DNA from 3 places in the Halomonas sp. 3A7M genome. Region 1 is predicted to be linked to each of the others. Evidence: predicted binding sites of a transcription regulator. Region 1 holds the regulator's gene; each other region holds the start of a gene.

Region 1 (3,281 bases):
CTTGATTTGATTTATGGGCTGCCATTTCAAACCGAAAAAAGCTTTGCCGAGACGCTAAACCAAGTCATCGAACTCAACCCCGCACGGCTGTCGGTATTTAATTATGCGCACATGCCCACCCGCTTTGCGCCACAGCGACGCATTAACGAAACGGACCTTCCCAGCGCTGATGAAAAGCTGGCTATTTTGCATACCACCATAGAAATGCTGACTAATGCAGGCTATGTGCATATTGGCATGGATCACTTTGCACGACCTGACGATAGCCTAGCGATTGCACAGCGCAACGGCACCTTACAACGCAATTTTCAGGGCTACTCTAGCCATGCACAGTGCGATTTAGTTGGCTTAGGCGTATCCGCTATATCACGGGTTGACGACGTTTACGCACAAAACCCGACTCAGCTTGGCCAATATGAAGCAGCCTTAGATCAAGGTAAGCTGGCAACCGTCAAAGGATTAAGGTTAAATAAGGATGACCTAATACGAAGAGACGTGATTGAACGGCTAATGTGCGACATGCACATTGATCTAGCGGCAGTTGGAAGGCGTTGGCACATCGATGCTAGTGATTATTTTTCCACCGCAATTGAGCAATTGAAGACAGCTGAGCAAGACGGTTTAATCACTCGCCATCGGCAAGTTATTAGCGCCACCCCCACTGGGCGGCTGCTGATTCGCCATTTGGCGATGGCCTTTGATGCTCGCATAGCTGACCAGCCGACTCAGCGCTACTCTAAGATTGTATAAGCTTGTTGAGACGTCTTGCCTCTGGGCCTATGATGGCTAACGAGAAAGGGAGAATGATATGCCACACCCCGCCAGCCAACGACGCTCACTACTGCAAGAGGCGCGCTGTCAGACCTGTAGCCTAAGCTCGCTGTGTCTGCCGCTTGCCTTAGAGCTTGAGGATATGGGCCAGTTTGATGCCATCATTCGCCGCCGCGCACCGCTCAAAAAAGGCGAGCCCCTGTTTCGCCAGGGCGATCACTTCACCAGTGTGTATGCCGTCCGCTCAGGCAGCCTGAAACAGGTGACCAGCGAAGGGAACGGCAATGATCAGCTGACAAATTTCTACCTTCCCAGCGAACTAGTGGGATTGGACGGAATTGATGAAGAGCACTACCCCGGTAGCGTCATTGCACTGGAAACCACAACGGTATGTGAAATTCCATTTGATCGCTTGGACCTGCTTTCCGAAGAACTGCCCGAACTACGTGGCCAGCTTTATCGGAGCATGAGCAAAGAATTGCGGGATGACCGGCGCATGATGCGCTTGCTATCGCGTAAGACGGCCGATCAACGACTAGCCAGCTTTTTAGTCACCCTTTCAGACCGTTTTCGTCGACGTGGATACTCGCCTTATAGCTTCAGACTCTCCATGTCCCGCGCCGACATCGGCAATTACTTAGGCTTGGCGGTAGAGACGGTCAGCCGTATTCTTAGCCGCTTTCAACAGCAAGAGGTGGTGGCTGTTTCAGGGCGCGAGGTTAATATTTTAGATATGCGGCGCCTCATCACGCTAACTGAAGAGGAAGAACAGTCGGCTAGTCCACGCTAAGCGCCTGAATACGCCCTTCCATCAACGCCGCTTGTTTGGCTTCAAGGCCAGCAAAGTCAAATAAACGGCGGTCTGCTAGCTGGGAAGGCGCTACATTGGTCACCGCTTTAAACATGCTCTCTAGACGTCCTGGATGTTTTTTATCCCACTCAGCCAACATATCTTTGACAACTTGACGCTGGAGATTGGGCTGAGAGCCACATAAGTTGCAGGGAATAATCGGGAATTCCATTAGCCGAGCAAACTCTGCAATATCAGCCTCTTTGCAGTAGGCAAGGGGGCGAATGACAATATTCTTGCCATCGTCAGATAAAAGCTTGGGAGGCATTGCTTTCAAAGTGCCACCAAAGAACATGTTAAGAAATAACGTTTCTAAAATATCTTCACGATGATGCCCTAGGGCAATTTTCGTAGCCCCAATTTCCTCGGCAAACCCATAAAGAGAGCCACGTCTTAGTCGTGAGCAGAGCGCGCAGGTCGTTTTTCCTTCCGGGGTTTTCTCTTTCACCACCGAGTAGGTGTCACGCTCTAGAATGTGGTATTCAACCCCCATTTTATTTAGGTATTGGGGCAACACATGCTCCGGGAAGCCTGGCTGTTTTTGATCCATATTGACGGCGACCAGAGAGAAATTAACCGGCGCGTTGCGCTGCAGGTTAAGCAGTATCTCCAGCATCGTATAGCTATCTTTGCCGCCAGACAGGCACACCATCACCTTGTCACCTTCACCAATCATTTGATAATCAATGATGGCGTTGCCAACCTCTCGCCGTAAGCGCTTTTGTAGCTTATTAAATTCACGCTTCTGTTTAGCGGCGTGATGCTCGGATGGTGTCTGTGCGCTATTAACAGCAGGGCTGTCAACAGAAACAGTATCAGGCGCTGCGGGGTCAAAATAGTCAGGTTGTAGCATGGTGTAGGCACTGCCGATGGTAGAAGAAGCAGCGGGCATTCTAACAAGACTCACCACGTCCACCCAAGATAAACCCGTGGATTCATCCCATGAGGGTAGTAACGACTATCCCTGCTGGGCGATCTCGCGCTGCAAACGCAGATATAAAAGCGCGCTTGCGGTTGCATCCCCCAGCACTCCCATCCACTGAAGAGCGGGCATTTGCCAACGAGCGAGCGCTTCCGTCAAGTGGCCGTTCGTCTCACACTGCGGATGTAAGCGACGCAGTTGGCGATAGTGTAGCTTACCAACATCGACCTGGGCATTGGGCAAACCAAATCCCAACCCTGCTTTAAACAAAAGATTAAGGTGTTCCACCGAGCGGCCTAACTGCCAACCAATTAGCGGCCGATTACCGATGAATTCAGCTAGCGCCCCAAGATGCTCAGCGTTAGGCGCCAGCACCGTGTCCGTCGCATACAGCTGATGATGTCGCCGCAGCGCGGGGGCGTTGTTGTTCTGCTCTTCTGCCAGGGTAGCCACCCAGGCTCGGCTGGTCTGCACTCTCCCTGGGCTTAAGACAACAGCAGCGACGCTGACCACCGGCGCTTGGCCTGGGCTAGCCTGGCAGGCAAGCGCCACCATTTCCTCCCCCATGTAGGGCTGAAACAGCCATGCGTAGGGGGAATCTGCCCAGCGTCGGCGGTCGCTTTCGCGCTGCATTAATGTACGCAGCGAGCCACTGAGTAGTGACATATGCCGGTCTAACAAGCGCATTCCGCTCACGAATACTCCAAATGATAACGATGGGAGAGCCGCTGCTTAAAA
Region 2 (3,281 bases), on a different contig from region 1:
TGGCTCAGGCATGTCACCCATACGAAATACTACGCCAAGACGTGCCTGCTGTTGCCAGGGTTCCGGCCAGGCTATCTCGCCATTTTCGAATGCACGCAGTGTTTCTCGTGGGCAGTCCGTTACTCGTCGTCCCATATGGTAGAGGGAAACGTCCGCGCCGCTACGTGTAAAAAACTCATCAAGTGTCTGGATTGGTTGCATGACATCCTTCCGCATTTCAAGCCTGCACTCTACCTTGCTGATGTGTCACTGTCAGCCGCAAACGCTGATTAATCCGTGCTTTATTATCAAAATGGTTAAAAATTGCACAACATGGTGTAACCCGCATGAGAGTAACAGTAGCGACATCTTTCCATAGTTTATCCACAGCCTCTTGCAGGTTTTCTGTGAATCTGTGAATAAGACACAAACTCTGTCAGACGGTTGGCAACTTACCCACAGTGCTGGGATAATAAAGCTTTACTGATTCAAATGGAAAAGGTGCTTATGAGCGTCCATCAACAGCTTCAAACCGCGCTTCTTGAGCTTGAAGCCACTATGAAGGCCGCTAACTTATGGCGTATGCCAACGCCTGATATTTCAGCATTTAATAGTCAGCAACCCTTCTGTATCGACACGATGTCGCTGCCTCAGTGGATTCGATTTGTTTTTATCGCTCGATTAAATGCACTGATTGATGCCCAGGCCGCTATGCCTGCCAAGTGCGATGTGGCGCCGGCAGTGGCTGCATATCTAATGCAGGAAAAAGTTCGTGCCAGTGACCAGCTACTGGTTGTTCGAGCTGTTGAAAAGATAGATCGGTTAGTTACCGAAAACTAGGTCGCACTAATACGAGAAGCTGAAGCCTAGTTTTATGAGGGTATCGGCAAAGACAATGCCCAGCGCCGCAAGCAGCGGGACTGGGCATTTTTCATGCGATTATGCGGCTAGCACAGCCTTAGCGGTGTTAGAAGCGATAGCTTAAGCCTGCCATAACCACTAAGGGATCAATCTCTACCGTGCCTGCAGCGGCACCGTTAACGGTCGCGTCAGTATCGATGTCGATATACCACGCGGCTGCGTTAAGTGCCCAGTTTTCATCGATAAGCAAATCGATACCCACTTGAGCAGCGGCACCCCAGGAGTCGTCCAGCTCCAGTTCGCCTATGGCTAGCTCTTCATCAGAGAAAAAGGTGTAGTTAATACCTGCGCCGACATAAGGCTGTACGCGCGCATCAGTGCCACCTAGCGGGTAGTACTGGAGCGTTAGAGTTGGTGGAAGGTGCTTGGTAGAGGCAAGATTATCACCGTTCAGGGCGATATCGTGCTCAAACGGTAGGGCTGCCAGTAATTCGATGCCCATTTTGTCGTGGAAGCGGTAGCCCAGGGTAAATGCGAAATCGGTTTTATCCTGAACATCAACCGCGAACGCGCCTCCGGCTAATGAACCGTTGTCGCTTTTCGGCTCCACTTTGGCAACACCCACGCGAGTAAAGAAATCGCCAGCGCCGTAAGCTAAAACTTGGCCGCTTGCCATCAATGTGGCTGCTGCAAGTCCAGTGGTGAGCAGTGTTGAAAGAGAGTTATGGCGCATAGCATTGCTCCTGACCATTAATGTGAGTCTTTGCAGTGAGTGGTTAACATGAACCGTTGTTCGACATGATCGCGAACCATGCAAAGAGTGTATCGGGTAGAGGAGGGCAGGTTATTGACCTGGGGCAAAGAGTGGAGCTCCGCCGCTAAATAATGGGCTTTTAAAAGAGGCTGTCAGAAGTGAAAGAGGCCTTCCCGTGGCATGGGAAGGCCTCAATAATCAGCTAATTTTTAATTAAGCTGAGTGTGTCATTGACGCTCGTCTAGCGATCAATATGCTGATATTCACCCGCATCGGCAGTTATGCTACTAACCACCAAGATGGCAATAAAGGCAGCGATGAAGCCAGGGATGATCTCGTACACGCCGGGGCCACCCATAAATTCTCCGTTCCAGCCTAATGCAATCCAAATCATGACGGTAGCAGCACCCACTACCATACCTGCAATGGCGCCAGCTCCGTTCGTGCGAGACCACATTAGCGACAGAATGATCAGCGGGCCAAATGCTGCGCCAAAGCCAGCCCAGGCATTACTTACGAGTCCAAGAACTTGCGAGTCCGGATTTGACGCAATCACAGCGGCCACCAGACCAACCAGTACGACACAGATTCGACCGACCTTTACGCACTCTTTATCGGTTGCTTCCTTTCTTAGGAACAGGCGATAGAAGTCTTCGGTCAATGAAGACGACGATACTAACAATTGGCTGGAAATGGTGCTCATAATCGCAGCAAGCAGTGCCGCATAGAGGAAGCCGGTGACCAGCGGGTGGAATAGCAGGTTCGCCAGAATGATGAAGATCGTTTCTGGATCCTCGATATCCATGCCGTTGCGGACTGCATAAGCCCGGCCAAACAGACCTAGAGAGACCGCGCCAATCAGGGAAATAAGCATCCAGCTCATGCCGATATTACGGGCAGTAGGCACATCTTTCAGCGTCCGAATGGCCATAAAGCGCACAATGATGTGTGGTTGACCGAAGTACCCCAGTCCCCAGGTAACCGCAGAGAGCCAGCCAATAAAGGTCAGCCCTGACGTCCAGGATAGCAGGGTGGGGTCGACTTCATTTAGCGTCTGTGATGCTTGGGAGAATCCGCCGCCGCCTTCGCCAAATAGCACCACTGCAGGCATGATTACTAGCGCCAGCATCATGATGCAGCCTTGCACGAAGTCAGTCATACTCACGGCCAGGAAGCCGCCAACAACGGTGTAGACAAGTACCACGCCAAGTGTAATGAGGATGCCTATAGCATAGTCGCTCATGCCGCCGATGTTAAAAATACCGGCAAACGCGCTTTCAAACAGTTTGCCCCCAGCGACTAGACCTGATGCCGTGTAAACCGCGAAAAAGATGACGATAACGATAGCAGACACCGTGCGCAGTGAAAGCGCACGTGTCGGAAATCGGTTTGCCAAAAAGGCTGGAATGGTAATCGCATTACCGTAGTGAACCGTCTGTTCACGCAGTCGGGGGGCGACCAGGGTCCAGTTGAAGAACGCGCCCACCAGAAGGCCAATGCCGATCCAGGCGGATCCCAAGCCGGAAACAAACATTGCGCCGGGCAACCCAAGCAGCAACCAGCCGCTCATGTCCGAAGCGCCAGCCGATAGAGCTGCTACTTGTGGACTGAGGCCACGTCCCCCCAGCATGTAATCTTCTGATGAAGATGTCGCTTTGCGCATGGCATAAATGCCGATGGCGATCAT
Region 3 (3,281 bases), on a different contig from region 1:
GCATCCAGCCACGCCGCTGGCCAAACGTGCGGGTTAAGATCGGCAGGGCAAGTCGGTCAACGATAGGTGCCCAAAAAAACTTGATTGAGTAGAGCATGCCAATCCAGGCGAAGAAGCCAATGGCGGCCACTTCAACGCCGTCACTGCGTAGCCATGCAGAGAGAGTGGAAAACACTAGCAAAAAAGGTAAGCCTGCTGAAAAACCTAGAAACAGCATGGTGATGACAGGTGCACGACAGTAAATACCTAACGCATCCAGCCAGCTGCGCTGGGGAGTAGGGGTGGGCATATTGGTTAACACTCCAGGAAAGAAAACGTCTGCATCGAGGCCCGCTAAAAACCGCTCAGTGGTAGACTAGGCCTGATATCCATGACAAAGCCGATAGCTTACCGGAGAGGAGTTTTCAATGTCGATTACAGCCCATCAAGTAGTCACTTTACACTACGTGTTAAGCGATGTGCTTAGCGATGGCAGTACCCGCGTGCTAGATGACTCCAACGCACGTGATAAGCCCTTAGAGTACCTCCATGGACACGATAATATTTTGCCCGGTTTAGAGAGTGCTCTGGAAGATAAAGCCGCTGGAGATGAGCTGCGTGTCACGCTTGCGCCTGCTGATGCCTACGGCATCCGTAATGAAGACTTGGTGCAACAGGTGAGTCGTGGGTCGTTTGGCAGCGCAGCGCTTGAACCCGGTAGCCGTTTCCAAACAGAAGGTGAAGCAGGCCCGCAAATTGTCACGGTGGTTAGTGTTGATGGGGACATGGTGACGGTCGATACAAATCATCCGCTGGCAGGCCATACGCTTCGCTATCAAGTCAACGTGCTGGAGGTGCGTGATGCAACCCGTGCAGAGCTGGCGAAAGGCCACCCTCTACCGCCGGGAACCGAACACAGCAAAGTAGAAGATCGAAAAGTGCTTTAGCAGCAAGTTTTAGGGGCTTTAAGTTTCACAGACTTTAAGTTTCACAGGCCTTAAATCTTCAGCGTGCTCAAAATTGACAGTGTATTTTAAAGCTGCAGCGTATTTTAAGCGTTAAAAACTGACCCATATCAAGTTCCTGATGGGCCGCAAATAACCCCGCTGAAAAGCTTGACCCAGGTCAGCTTCCTGCCGCGATTAACGCACTAGGATGGTGTCATACATCACGGCAGGAGGGGATCACCATGTATTGGGATGATGCTGTTATTTTCGGTCTAGTTACTGTCGCGTTAATGATTGCTTTCATGGTTGGTTGGGTAGGTTTTATTGTACGCGACCACCTCCGTAAGGATGAACGTAAAAAGCATTAACGCCGTTGTGGTGACCGTCGTCAGGGGAGGGAGCTTGCTTTTAACAGCGAGCTTCCTGTTGCCGGCCCAGTTGGGTCGGCTTTTTTATTAATTAAAACTATGTTTTCGAGTATTCGCATTAATCGTCTGGTAAAGTACCTAGTTGTACAATAAGGCATTGTACCGCAAGGAAGCCATTTGCCATGAATGCTGCTAATTCAATCGTTGCCATACGCTGTTGCGCTCATCATTATCCCAAAGCTAGTGTTGCCTGTATTCTTCTATTACTTAGCTGGCTATCAGTGCCGGTCTATGCTCAAGCATTAAGCGTCATTAATGGTGAAAAAACCACAGCACTCTCTCTTAATGAGTTACGTCAACAATCTACGATTACCTCGCCAGTATTTGATCCTTTTCAAGGCCGAGAACTAGAGATGCATGGGCTTGAATTCCGTCGCTTTCTCATTAATCAGTTTGGCGAAGTTCCTCCCGCATTGCACTTTACGACATGGGATGATTACGAAGTGACGTTAGATGGCTGGGATGATCCTAAGTGGTTAATGGTCACGGCAGAGAGTGGAGAGCCACTTACATTGCGTTCGCGGGGGCCATTGCGGCTGGTTGATCTGGCTTATAATGATCAGCGTGATATCAAGAGCCTGCGTGAGTTCAACGACTGGATATGGATGATTCGAAGTATTGAGGCCCGTTGGTGATCATTGAGCCGCCGCCTTCTCCACCTGCCGTACCACTGCCACCCCCCGTTCCTTTCGCTAGGAAGCGCCGCTATGTAACGTGGTTATCATTGAGCCTCATGAGTTTTATGGCATTGATGGTAGTTATTGTTTATGAGGCGCGCTGGGTATATCCCGAAATACAGGCTTACTTCAGCCAGACAGGCAATTTGACAGGGCAGCAATTGGCTACCAGGTCTCGGGCATATTTACAGCTCGCCCAACAACATTTGTTAAGCGAACAGCCCTTTGACGATGAACAGCGACAAACGGTTAGGCTTAATCTCGATCTTGCCTATGGGCTAATTGATGTCGAGGTATATCGTCAAAGGTACAGCTGTACCCAGCCGAGTTTACAAACCCTCAATTTACTAACAGAGCGCCTTACAGAAACTACCGTGACACCGTTTGATGCTGCAGCTGAACTGTTGGGCCCAATTGATTGTTTAACGAACATTGAGATGAATCAGCTCGACCTGCGTGGTATGGCAATTAATGAGTTTTCCGAAAGCACCCGACGGTATAATCAGATTCTCACCTATTCGAGCATGGTGATTTTTGCACTAGGGCTGCTGTTTTGGGTAATGCATGAGCGTCAGTTACGGCGTACAGAGCGTGCGACTAAGCAAACCATAGCCTGGATGCAGCATGCGATGCGTGATCCGCTGACGGGGATAGGTAACCGCAGTGCGCTGCATCAGGATGTCGCTACCAAAGAAGGGGCTGCGCTTGCTTTGATCTTGGTCGATATCGACTTCTTTAAGCAGTACAACGATTCATTGGGACATCCTGAGGGGGATCAACTGTTACGGCGCTTAGCCAGTCTGCTGAAATATGTACTGGGAGCAGAGGCAAAACTATACCGATTAGGCGGGGATGAGTTTGCCGCAGTATTGCCTTGTGATGATGATGCGTTATTGATTGGCTACTGTGATCAATTAACGTCTGTTTTAGAGCAGGCTGATTTCAAACACCCCGCGCACCCGCACAATGAAAGGGTCACCTTGAGTATTGGGGCAGTATGCTTTACCGCAGGGGATGCGACCTTTCCAAGTGCCTATAAAGCTGCTGATAAGGCGCTTTACCGAGTAAAGAGCGCCGGCCGTAATGGTTGGCAAATTACTGCAGCTGCATAATGTTTCCACAAAACGCTGAGTGTAGTTAAAAAAAGTAAACAATGGGAAAGTGACGCTCAGCCGGTGGTTTGCTGTGTGCTTCGAGGCTAGGATTGTTTTTAAAACAGTGTTTCATAACCTTTCTAGCGATTAATCCGG

The links. Region 1 encodes FNR, which switches genes on or off when oxygen is low (the NO sensors DNR and NnrR bind a similar motif). Its sites were predicted from a motif close to TTGATNTANATCAA; they were not measured.
Region 2: the regulator FNR is predicted to act here: its motif matches at 1,688-1,701, upstream of INT19_RS00705 (OmpW/AlkL family protein).
Region 3: the regulator FNR is predicted to act here: its motif matches at 1,045-1,058, upstream of ccoM (cytochrome c oxidase subunit CcoM).

Annotation. Positions count from the first base shown of each region.
Region 1 is NZ_JABUZD010000174.1:163,035-166,315, forward strand. It holds gene hemN (oxygen-independent coproporphyrinogen III oxidase) at 1-750, shown strand, start outside; gene fnr (fumarate/nitrate reduction transcriptional regulator Fnr) at 809-1,561, shown strand; gene ttcA (tRNA 2-thiocytidine(32) synthetase TtcA) at 1,548-2,513, opposite strand; gene INT19_RS18810 (DNA polymerase III subunit epsilon) at 2,580-3,230, opposite strand; gene INT19_RS18815 (putative nucleotidyltransferase substrate binding domain-containing protein) at 3,236-3,281, opposite strand, start outside.
Region 2 is NZ_JABUZD010000013.1:9,994-13,274, forward strand. It holds gene INT19_RS00695 (DUF3549 family protein) at 1-201, opposite strand, end outside; gene INT19_RS00700 (YqcC family protein) at 487-819, shown strand; gene INT19_RS00705 (OmpW/AlkL family protein) at 947-1,573, opposite strand; gene putP (sodium/proline symporter PutP) at 1,836-3,281, opposite strand, start outside.
Region 3 is NZ_JABUZD010000035.1:32,423-35,703, reverse strand. It holds gene INT19_RS02755 (AmpG family muropeptide MFS transporter) at 1-289, opposite strand, end outside; gene INT19_RS02750 (FKBP-type peptidyl-prolyl cis-trans isomerase) at 408-926, shown strand; gene ccoM (cytochrome c oxidase subunit CcoM) at 1,169-1,294, shown strand; gene INT19_RS02745 (hypothetical protein) at 1,477-1,989, shown strand; gene INT19_RS02740 (GGDEF domain-containing protein) at 2,097-3,143, shown strand.